DNA from 2 places in the Paenibacillus sp. RC84 genome. Region 2 is predicted to be linked to the other one. Evidence: riboswitches for the same ligand, from Rfam matches in the RefSeq annotation. Region 2 holds a riboswitch; the other holds the start of a gene.
The links. A riboswitch is a leader RNA that binds a small molecule or an ion and turns the genes downstream of it on or off. The one in region 2 is predicted to bind S-adenosylmethionine.

Region 1: another riboswitch for S-adenosylmethionine. It lies ahead of ABH899_RS13030 (methionine ABC transporter ATP-binding protein); the one in region 2 lies ahead of metA (homoserine O-acetyltransferase MetA).

What each region holds. Positions count from the first base shown of each region.
Region 1 is NZ_JBGBYL010000005.1:92,748-97,339, reverse strand. Features, by position in the region: gene ABH899_RS13040 (alpha-mannosidase) at 1-1,153, shown strand, start outside; gene ABH899_RS13035 (alpha/beta hydrolase) at 1,269-2,048, opposite strand; SAM riboswitch class I at 2,175-2,295, shown strand; gene ABH899_RS13030 (methionine ABC transporter ATP-binding protein) at 2,378-3,406, shown strand; gene ABH899_RS13025 (methionine ABC transporter permease) at 3,393-4,052, shown strand; gene ABH899_RS13020 (MetQ/NlpA family ABC transporter substrate-binding protein) at 4,088-4,592, shown strand, end outside.
Region 2 is NZ_JBGBYL010000002.1:55,464-60,055, forward strand. Features, by position in the region: gene ABH899_RS03985 (peptidoglycan D,D-transpeptidase FtsI family protein) at 1-903, shown strand, start outside; gene corA (magnesium/cobalt transporter CorA) at 999-1,937, opposite strand; SAM riboswitch class I at 2,454-2,583, shown strand; gene metA (homoserine O-acetyltransferase MetA) at 2,669-3,613, shown strand; gene ABH899_RS04000 (aminotransferase class I/II-fold pyridoxal phosphate-dependent enzyme) at 3,652-4,592, shown strand, end outside.

The DNA of each region.
Region 1 (4,592 bases), on a different contig from region 2:
GGCGCAGCTTCACGATGAGGTGTGGACCGTAGAAGTGAAAAACATTCCGCCGATGGGCTACACCACCGTCAAGTTCGCAGCGGATTCCGGGCAAGCGGAATCACCGAGTCCTTTCGCGTGGAATCACAGCGGGATTGAGACGCCGTTTTATGTGCTGGAATGGAACGCGCAGGGTCAATTGACCCGCATCTACGATAAAAATCAGCGGCGTGAAGTATTGGCGCCGGGCGCAAGGGGCAACGTACTCCAGCTTTTCGAGGATAAGCCGCTCGCTCACGAGGCGTGGGATATCGATCTCTTTTATCAGGAAAACATGCAGGAAATCCGGGATTTCAAGGGCGCCGAACTGGTCGAGGAAGGGCCGCTTCGTGCCGTGATCCGCTTCAACTGGGTGTACCGGAATTCGTCGATCAGCCAAGATCTGGTGGTGTACGGCAGCCACCCGCGCATTGATTTCGTGACGGAAGCCGACTGGCATGAACAGAAGCAGCTGCTGAAAGCGGCCTTCCCCGTCGATATCCGCACAACGGAAGCGACCTTCGACATCCAGTTCGGCAACGTGAAGCGTCCGAATCACTGGAACACGAGCTGGGACTGGGCGCGGTTCGAGACCGTCGGGCACCAGTGGGCCGATCTTTCGGACCGGGGTTACGGCGTCAGCCTGCTCAACGACTGCAAGTACGGATACGACATCAAAGGGAACGTGATGCGCCTCACCTTAATCAAATGCGCGACCCATCCGGATACCCATGCGGACCAGGGGCATCATGCCTTCACCTATTCCCTGCTGCCCCACCGTGGAGACTGGCTGCAGGGCCAGACCGTGAAAGAGGCGTGGATGCTGAACAGCCCGCTTCGGGCTTCGGCGGGAACCGCGGAAGTTCCGTCCCGTTCGATGTTCACTTTGTCGGGAGACACCGCCATGATCTCGGCCGTCAAAAAAGCCGAGGATTCCGGCAAAGTCATCGTGCGTGTTCACGACTACTCCGGAAGCCGCAACGCGCTTCAGTTGACGAGCGATTTCCGCATCGCTTCCTGGCGGGAAACGAACTTGATGGAGAAGCCCGAAGGGCCTGTCGTCCATGATGGAACGATTTCTTTCGTGCTCCAGCCTTATGAAATCAAAACGTTCGAGATTGAGCTCGAAGCATAAACGTCCGGCGCGAAACCCGGCGCGAAACCCGGCGCGAAACAAAAAGCTTCCCCAGCCATACGGCGGGGAAGCTTTTTTCGGTTGCGGCACGCAGCCCGTGTAACGGCAAGGCGTTCTACTCAGTCTGACGCTTGAGCGGAAGCCAGTCCAGAACCCGGCCGATCTGCTGGTCCCAATAGCTCCAGTCGTGGATTCTCCCCTCTTCCTCTTCATAAAGGAGGGGAATATTCAGACTTTGCACATAATCGCGGAAGGCGATATTTTCCTCGTATAGAAAATCATCCGTCCCGCAGCACTGGTAAAGAGCCGGCAGCTCCGTCTTCTTCTCCGCCGCATGACGGGCCAGCGCAAACAGATCGCCTGCTCCCAGCAGCTCCCGGTTGTTTCCGAACACGAGCCGGAAATCTTTGGGGAACCGCCGTTCGATCTCCCTCACCTTCGTGACGCCCGACAAACTGGCGGCGGCCGCGAACTGATCCGGCTTTTTCAGCGCCCATTTGAAAGCTCCGTAGCCTCCCATCGACAGACCGGCCACGAAATTGTCCTCCCGGCGGTCCGACAGCGGAAAGAAGGAGCGGCAAACCTGCGGGAGTTCTTCGGACAGGAACGTCCAGTAATCGTACCCGTTCTCCATGTCCGTATAGAAGCTGCGCGCCGCATTCGGCATCACGACGGCCAGCCCGAGAGGAGCGGCATACCGTTCGATAGCCGTTCTCCGCATCCAGATCGAATCGTCATCCGACAACCCGTGCAGCAGATACAAGGTCGGGTGCCTGCGGCCCGCTGCACTGCCTTCCAACCCGATTTGACTGGTCGTCTGCTGAGGCAGAATCACTTGGATAGAAGTGGACATGCCGAGTACTTCGGAATAAAAATCACATTGAATGAAAGCCATGCTGCACCTCTCCTGCTTGTTTATATTTACCAGGGGTAAAATAACCGTTGACTTCAAAAAATCCTTGGGTTATACTCGGAATTGTCGTTTTACCGTCTAATTTAGGACAACCTCATACTATACCGATTCTTATCAAGAGTGGCGGAGGGACAAGGCCCTGCGAAGCCCGGCAACCGATCGCAGCAATATGCGCGATGACAATGGTGCCAATTCCTTCAGGATCCAGGCGGATTCTGGCAGATGAGAAGGTCGTTTTCGATACCGGAAAAGCCCTTTTTGTCTTTACAAAATGGGCTTTTTCTTATTTTCAAGCAAAGAAGGTGAAGCAATTGATCGAAATCAGGAAGCTGCGCAAGCAATACGGCAGCGGCTCTCGCATAACACACGCCCTGCAAGAAATTAATCTCACGATTGATAAAGGCGAGATTTACGGCATTATCGGCCACTCGGGCGCCGGCAAAAGCACCCTGCTCCGGACGATCAATCTCCTGGAGCGCCCGACCGAGGGCAGCGTCGTCGTGGACGGCGTTGACCTGACGGCACTCAGTACCAAGAAGCTTCAAGATCAGCGCCGCCGGATCGGCATGATCTTTCAGCATTTCAATCTCCTCTCCTCCGCCACGGTGGAAGAGAACATCGCATTCCCGCTTCGCCTGGCCGGTACGGCCAAATCGGAAGCACGGCGCCGCGTCGCCGAGCTCCTTGCCCTGGTCGGTCTGACCGAACACGGCAAGAAGTACCCGTCCCAGCTGTCCGGGGGCCAGAAGCAGCGTGTCGGCATCGCGCGCGCACTTGCGACGAATCCGCACGTCCTGCTGTGCGATGAAGCGACTTCCGCACTCGACCCGCAGACGACGAATTCCATTCTCAATCTGCTGCTGGACATCAACCGCAAGCTGAAGATCACCATCGTGCTCATTACGCACGAAATGCAGGTGATCCGCTCCATCTGCGACCGCGTAGCAGTCATTCATGAGGGCCAGATCGTGGAACAGGGGCCTGTGGCGGAAGTATTCCTAAAGCCGCGCCACGACGTAACCCGGCAGTTCATCGAACAGGTTGCGGATTCGGTTGAGATCGACAAGCCGGACACTGCGGGAGTTCCCGCCCAGGACGGCACGGTGCTGAAAATCACCTTTCTCGGTGAAACTACGTACGAGCCGATTTTGTCCATAACGGTTCAACAGACAGGCGTGACGTTCTCCATCCTGCAGGGAACCATTTCCCGGATGAAAAACACGCCTTACGGCCAGCTCGTCGTTCGACTGCAGGGCCCGCGGGATGCGGCGGAGAACACGATCCGTCTCCTGCGCGAGCACGGCCTGGATGTGGAGGTGTATTCGAATGGATTGGTCTAAAATCGATTGGAGCGAAATCGGAACCGCCACGAACGACACGATGATGATGCTCGGCCTTTCGGCCCTGTTCACGTTCGTGATCGGGCTGCCGATCGGCGTGCTGCTCTATCTGACTTCGAAAGGAAGTCTGCTGGAAAACCGCACGTTCAACATCGTCATCTCGTTTATCGTCAACGTGCTGCGTTCCTTCCCTTTCATCATTCTGATGATCGCCGCGATTCCGCTGACGAAGCTTCTCGTCGGCACTTCCATCGGCGTCAAGGGAACGATTCCGCCGCTTGTCATCGCGGCCGCGCCTTTCTTCGCGCGTCTCGTCGAGACGGCTTTGCGCGAGGTGGACCGCGGCATTATCGAAGCCGCCCAGTCCATGGGCGCGGGCCGATTCCAGATCGTCCGCCGCGTTCTGCTGCCGGAAGCTCTTCCCGGCCTTATCGCCGGCATTACGATCACCACCGTTACGCTCGTATCCTACACGGCCATGTCCGGTATGGTCGGCGGCGGCGGCCTCGGTGACCTGGCTATCCGCTACGGGTACCAGCGTTTCCAGACGGAAGTCATGATCGCGACCGTCGTTATTTTGCTTATTCTCGTGCAAATTTTGCAGATGATCGGAGACCGTTTCGTTCTCTATTTCACGCGCAAATGATGCGATAGATAACCGAATCCAAGGAGGAAACCCTTATGAAAAAACGTTCACTGATCGTCTTGTTTCTGATCGTCGCAATGACGGCTCTTGCAGCCTGCGGCAAACAAAAAGCCGAACCTTCGGCTACGACTACACCGGCTTCCGGCGCAGGTACCGGCGAGAAAGCCGCCGTTACCTTGAAAATCGGCGCGACTGCCGTACCGCAAGCCGAGATTCTGGAGTCCGTTAAAGACAAACTGAAAGCGGAAGGCGTTAACCTGGACATTAAAGTGTTTACGGACTACGTTCTGCCGAACACGCAGCTTAACGAGAAACAGCTGGACGCCAATTTTTTCCAGCATCTTCCTTATTTAGAAGAGTTCAATAAAAGCAAAGGCTCTAAACTTGTCAGCGTTGGCAACGTTCATATCGAACCGTTCGGCGGCTATTCCCGTAAAGTGAAAGCGCTCGGCGAACTGAAAGACGGCGCAACGATCGCCATCCCGAACGATCCTTCCAACGGCGCACGCGCTCTGGTTCTTCTGGAGAAGAACGGCCTGA
Region 2 (4,592 bases):
TCACCGGCCAATTTTCCGGAAAAAGAGCAGAAGAAGCATCCGTCTTCCCTTGTATATCTGGGATCGACGATCAAGCCTCTTAGTGTGTTAGTAGGCCTTCAAGAAGGATTTCTAAGTCCCGGAAGTACTTATAACGACACAGGATCGTTTTCGTTCGGTAAAGATAAAAGTACCATTCATAACTCCGATGGTAAGAGTTACGGAAACATGGGTCCCACAAGAGCGATAGAAGTATCCTCAAATACTTACATGTCCGCTATGATAGGAATTCCGTTTTATAACAAGTATCAAAAAAAATCGGGTGAGTTATGGGATAAACATATGGCTGAATTTGGTTTGGGCGTTCTGACAGGCAGCGGGTTACCTAGAGAGATAGAAGGGTTCTCAGAAATCGATGCCGCCGCTAAAACAAGCAGTTATCAATCCGCCATGGTTTATGCTTCTTGGGGACAAAACGAAAAGTACACCACTTTGCAGCTAACTCAATTTGCCGCTACCTTGGGGAGCCGCGGCAAAAGAATGAAACCGCAGTTCGTGGAAGAAATTCTCGATTCCGACGGCAAAGTCGTCAAAGGCTACGAACCGGAGATTCTGAATCAAGTCGATCTTCCCAAAACCTACTGGGATACGGTCATTAACGGGATGAAGAGCGGAGCGGAAGGCATCGACAAACTGCCATATCCGGTAGCCCGCAAAACCGGTACTTCGACGCAGCAGGTTTCTGGCGGAACTGTCGATAACGCGGTGTTCATTTCTTTCGCGCCCGCTCAAAATCCTAAGCTGGCCATTGCCGTTGTCGTGCCGGAAGGCGGTTACGGCCGTTACGGGGCGTCACCGATCGCGGCCAAGATTTACGAAGCCTACGACCAGTATGTCGGCGGCCTCAGCACACCCAAAAAATAATAACGGCACAAAAATAGCATCGGCTTCCATTTTGTTCTTGGTCAAGAACAATGGAAGCCGATGCTTTGTTAGGTCGACGTCGTCATTCTGCATAGTCAAATCCACCCTTTTTTACGGAAGAGTAGGAACATGCACAGCCCGAGTACACCCATAAATCCGAAAATGAATAAATCCGCATAAGGAACAGTCAGCAGCCCGAGAATATCGGTGAAGTTCATTCCGAAAATACCGGTGATAAAGGTCAGTGGCATAAAGATCGTGGTCAGTGCGGTAAAAATACGCATGATTTCGTTCGCGCGGTTCGCTACGCTGGACTGATAAGCCTCTCGTAAGTTGCCCATGAGATCGCGGAGCGTATCGAAGGTGTCGACGATTTTGACGGCATTTTCGTGAATGTCGCCGAAATATTTTTGCAGCTGATTATCGATCAGCTTCAGTTCTTTGCGGTTTAATGTCGCCACAACGTCGCGCTGCGGCACAAGCATTTTTTTCAGCCACAAAATTTCCCCGCGGAGACCGACGATCTCGTTCAAATGGGATTTTTTCGTGTGCATCAGGATATCTTCTTCAAGCTTCTCGATCTTATCTTCGATCCGGTCTCCGACAATGACGTAGTTGTCAACGACAAGGTCAACCAGATGATACAGGAAGCGGTCCGGGCTGTTAACTTCTTCATCCCAAAGAAAGGGTTTGATGGCACGGAGCTCCTGGATTTTCTGTCTCGTAACGGTAATGATGAAATGCCTGCCCAGAAAAATATTGAGTGCGCGAAGAAAGATTTCTTCATCATCAAACCGGATGCTGTTGATTACAATAAAATAGTGCGTGTCGTAAATTTCGATTTTGGGCCGCTGTTCTTCTTCGCTGAGACAATCCTCTACGGCCAGATCGTGAAGATGGAAGAGCGGCTGCAGCTGCTCCAGATCGTCCACATCCGCATCGATCCAGTAAAAACCGGATTCGGGTGGTGTCAGCGCTTCGTGAATGTCTTCAACCAGCGTAAAAGCGCCCTTGTGTACCAGGCGTGTTTTCATCCGTTTCACCTCTTTATGCGAAACGGCGCACAGCACTCCGGTCCGTAGGGAAACTACGGACGCTGGAGTGCCGGCCCCGGTTCGCTGCTATTCGATTTTGATCGTACCGGGTAAAGCGTCTACTTCTCGGTCGGTCCCCGTCCATCCGTATGTTCCCCCCTTTATCATTCCGTGTCGAATATACTTGTCTAGTATATACCTACATTTTCCACGATTCAAGCATCAAACTCTGGTACTTTTCTCCTGTCAATCCCCGTAGTCTGGGGATTTTTTATCCTATGCGGGAGAAGGGTTTGAGGTGCGGGCGAACGGTTGGACAAACAGCTCGGAGGGTTCATACGGAATGCGGTCTGCACCAAAGAGGCAACCGTCATACGACTCCACACATGCGCCAATAGCTGCGAACGTTGTGAAAGACATCGGTTTTTTTCTCAGCAAGTTTATTATGTGCAACTTTTCAAAAAGCACTTGACATTTGCCGGGTAACCATTAAGATAGGAGATAACTGAATAAACTTTCTTATCAAGAGTAGGTGGAGGGACTGGCCCGATGATACCCGGCAACCGACATTGTAACCCCCGAGGGGCAATGCACGGTGCTAATTCTTGCGGGAGCCGTATGAATAGCGGCTTCTGGGAGATGAGAGAGGAGCATGTTGCATAGGGATGAACAGGCCTTTCTCAACTTTTTGAGAGAGGCCTGTTTTAATTTCTTTCGAGGAGGAATGACCGATGCCGATTAAAATACCTGATAATCTTCCGGCTAAAGAAGTGCTGAACCAAGAAAATATTTTTGCGATGGATGAGACGGTTGCCTACCATCAAGATATCCGCCCTCTGCGGATTGCGATTCTGAATCTGATGCCGACAAAGGAAACGACGGAAACCCAACTGCTGCGCCTCCTGTCCAATACGGCTCTTCAGGTCGAATTTGTCCTGCTGCATCCTAAAACCCACACCTCCAAAAACACTTCTCCCGAGCACCTGGAGATGTTTTATAAAACGTTTGAAGATATCAAAGACGAAAGATTCGACGGAATGATCATTACCGGGGCGCCCGTTGAGCAAATGGATTTCGAGGATGTTCATTACTGGGATGAGCTGAAGAACATCATGGACTGGAGCGTAGACAACGTAACCTCGACGCTTCATATATGCTGGGCTTCCCAGGCCGGACTTTATCATCATTTCGACGTGCCGAAGTACACGGTGGACAAAAAAGTGTTCGGTGTTTTCCCGCACATGATTGCGGAAGAGAACGTGAAGCTGCTCCGCGGGTTCGACGAGTTTTTCTTCGTTCCCCAGTCGAGACATACGGAAGTGCGCCGTGAAGACATCGAGAAGGATGAACGACTCGTGATTTTATCGGAATCGGAAGAAGCCGGCATCTATATCGTGGCGACGAAGGACGGGAAGCAAATTTTCGTAACGGGACATTCCGAGTATGATCCGCTGACACTGAAATGGGAGTACGACCGTGACGTCAATAAAGGCATGGACGTGGAGATCCCCAAAAATTATTATCCGAACGATGATCCGAGCAAGAAGCCGATGATCACGTGGAGAGCGCATGCGAATCTCCTGTTCTCCAACTGGCTGAACTATTACGTTTACCAGGAAACGCCGTATGATCTTAATGCGGGTCGTGAACTCAGCGCGCTTAGTGCCTGTCTATAGTATAGAACGAATGATACCTTAAAGGAGAGATTCCACGCATGAACATCGAAAGTCGATTGGCCCAAATCGGTTCGGTTTCCGAACCTGTGACCGGAGCGGTGAGCTTCCCCGTATACCAGTCAACGGCGTTCCGCCATCCGCGTCTTGGAGAAAGCACCGGATTCGATTATGCCCGCACGAAAAGTCCGACCCGCAGTGTGCTGGAGGACGCGATTGCCGATCTGGAATCCGGAGATGCCGGCTTTGCCTGTTCCTCCGGCATGGCTGCGCTGCAGACCGTTTTTACGCTGTTCAGCCAGGGGGACCATCTGATTGTATCTCTGGACCTTTACGGCGGTACATACCGTCTGCTGGAGCAGATCATGTCCCGCTTCGGCGTGAGCGCTTCCTATGTGGATACCAATGACGTCGAAGCGCTGGAAGAAGCCTACCGTCCGAACACGAAAGCGATTCTGATCGAAACGCCGACAAATCCGCTCATGATGGTCACGGACTTGAAGCTCGTCTGCGGCTGGGCCAAGAGTAAACAGCTTCTCTCCATCGTGGACAATACGCTGCTCACTCCTTATCTGCAGCGTCCCATCGAGCTTGGCGCGGATATCGTCATCCACAGCGCGAGCAAATATTTGGGCGGCCACAATGATGTGCTGGCCGGACTGATCGTGACCAAGGGGCAGGAGCTTTCGGAACAAATGGCGTTCCTGCACAATTCCATCGGCGCCGTGCTCGGCCCGCAGGACAGCTGGCTGCTCATGAGAGGGATGAAAACGCTCGCTCTGCGCATGGAGCGGCATGAACATAACGCAACGACGATCGCCCGCTATCTGCAGTGGCATCCGCTTGTAACGGATGTATACTATCCGGCGCTCGAATCCCATCCGGGATATGCGATCCAGAACAGGCAGTCGTCCGGCAACACGGGAATTTTCTCCTTTAAAGTAACGGATGCGCGTTTAGTGGAGCCGATTCTGAGGCACGT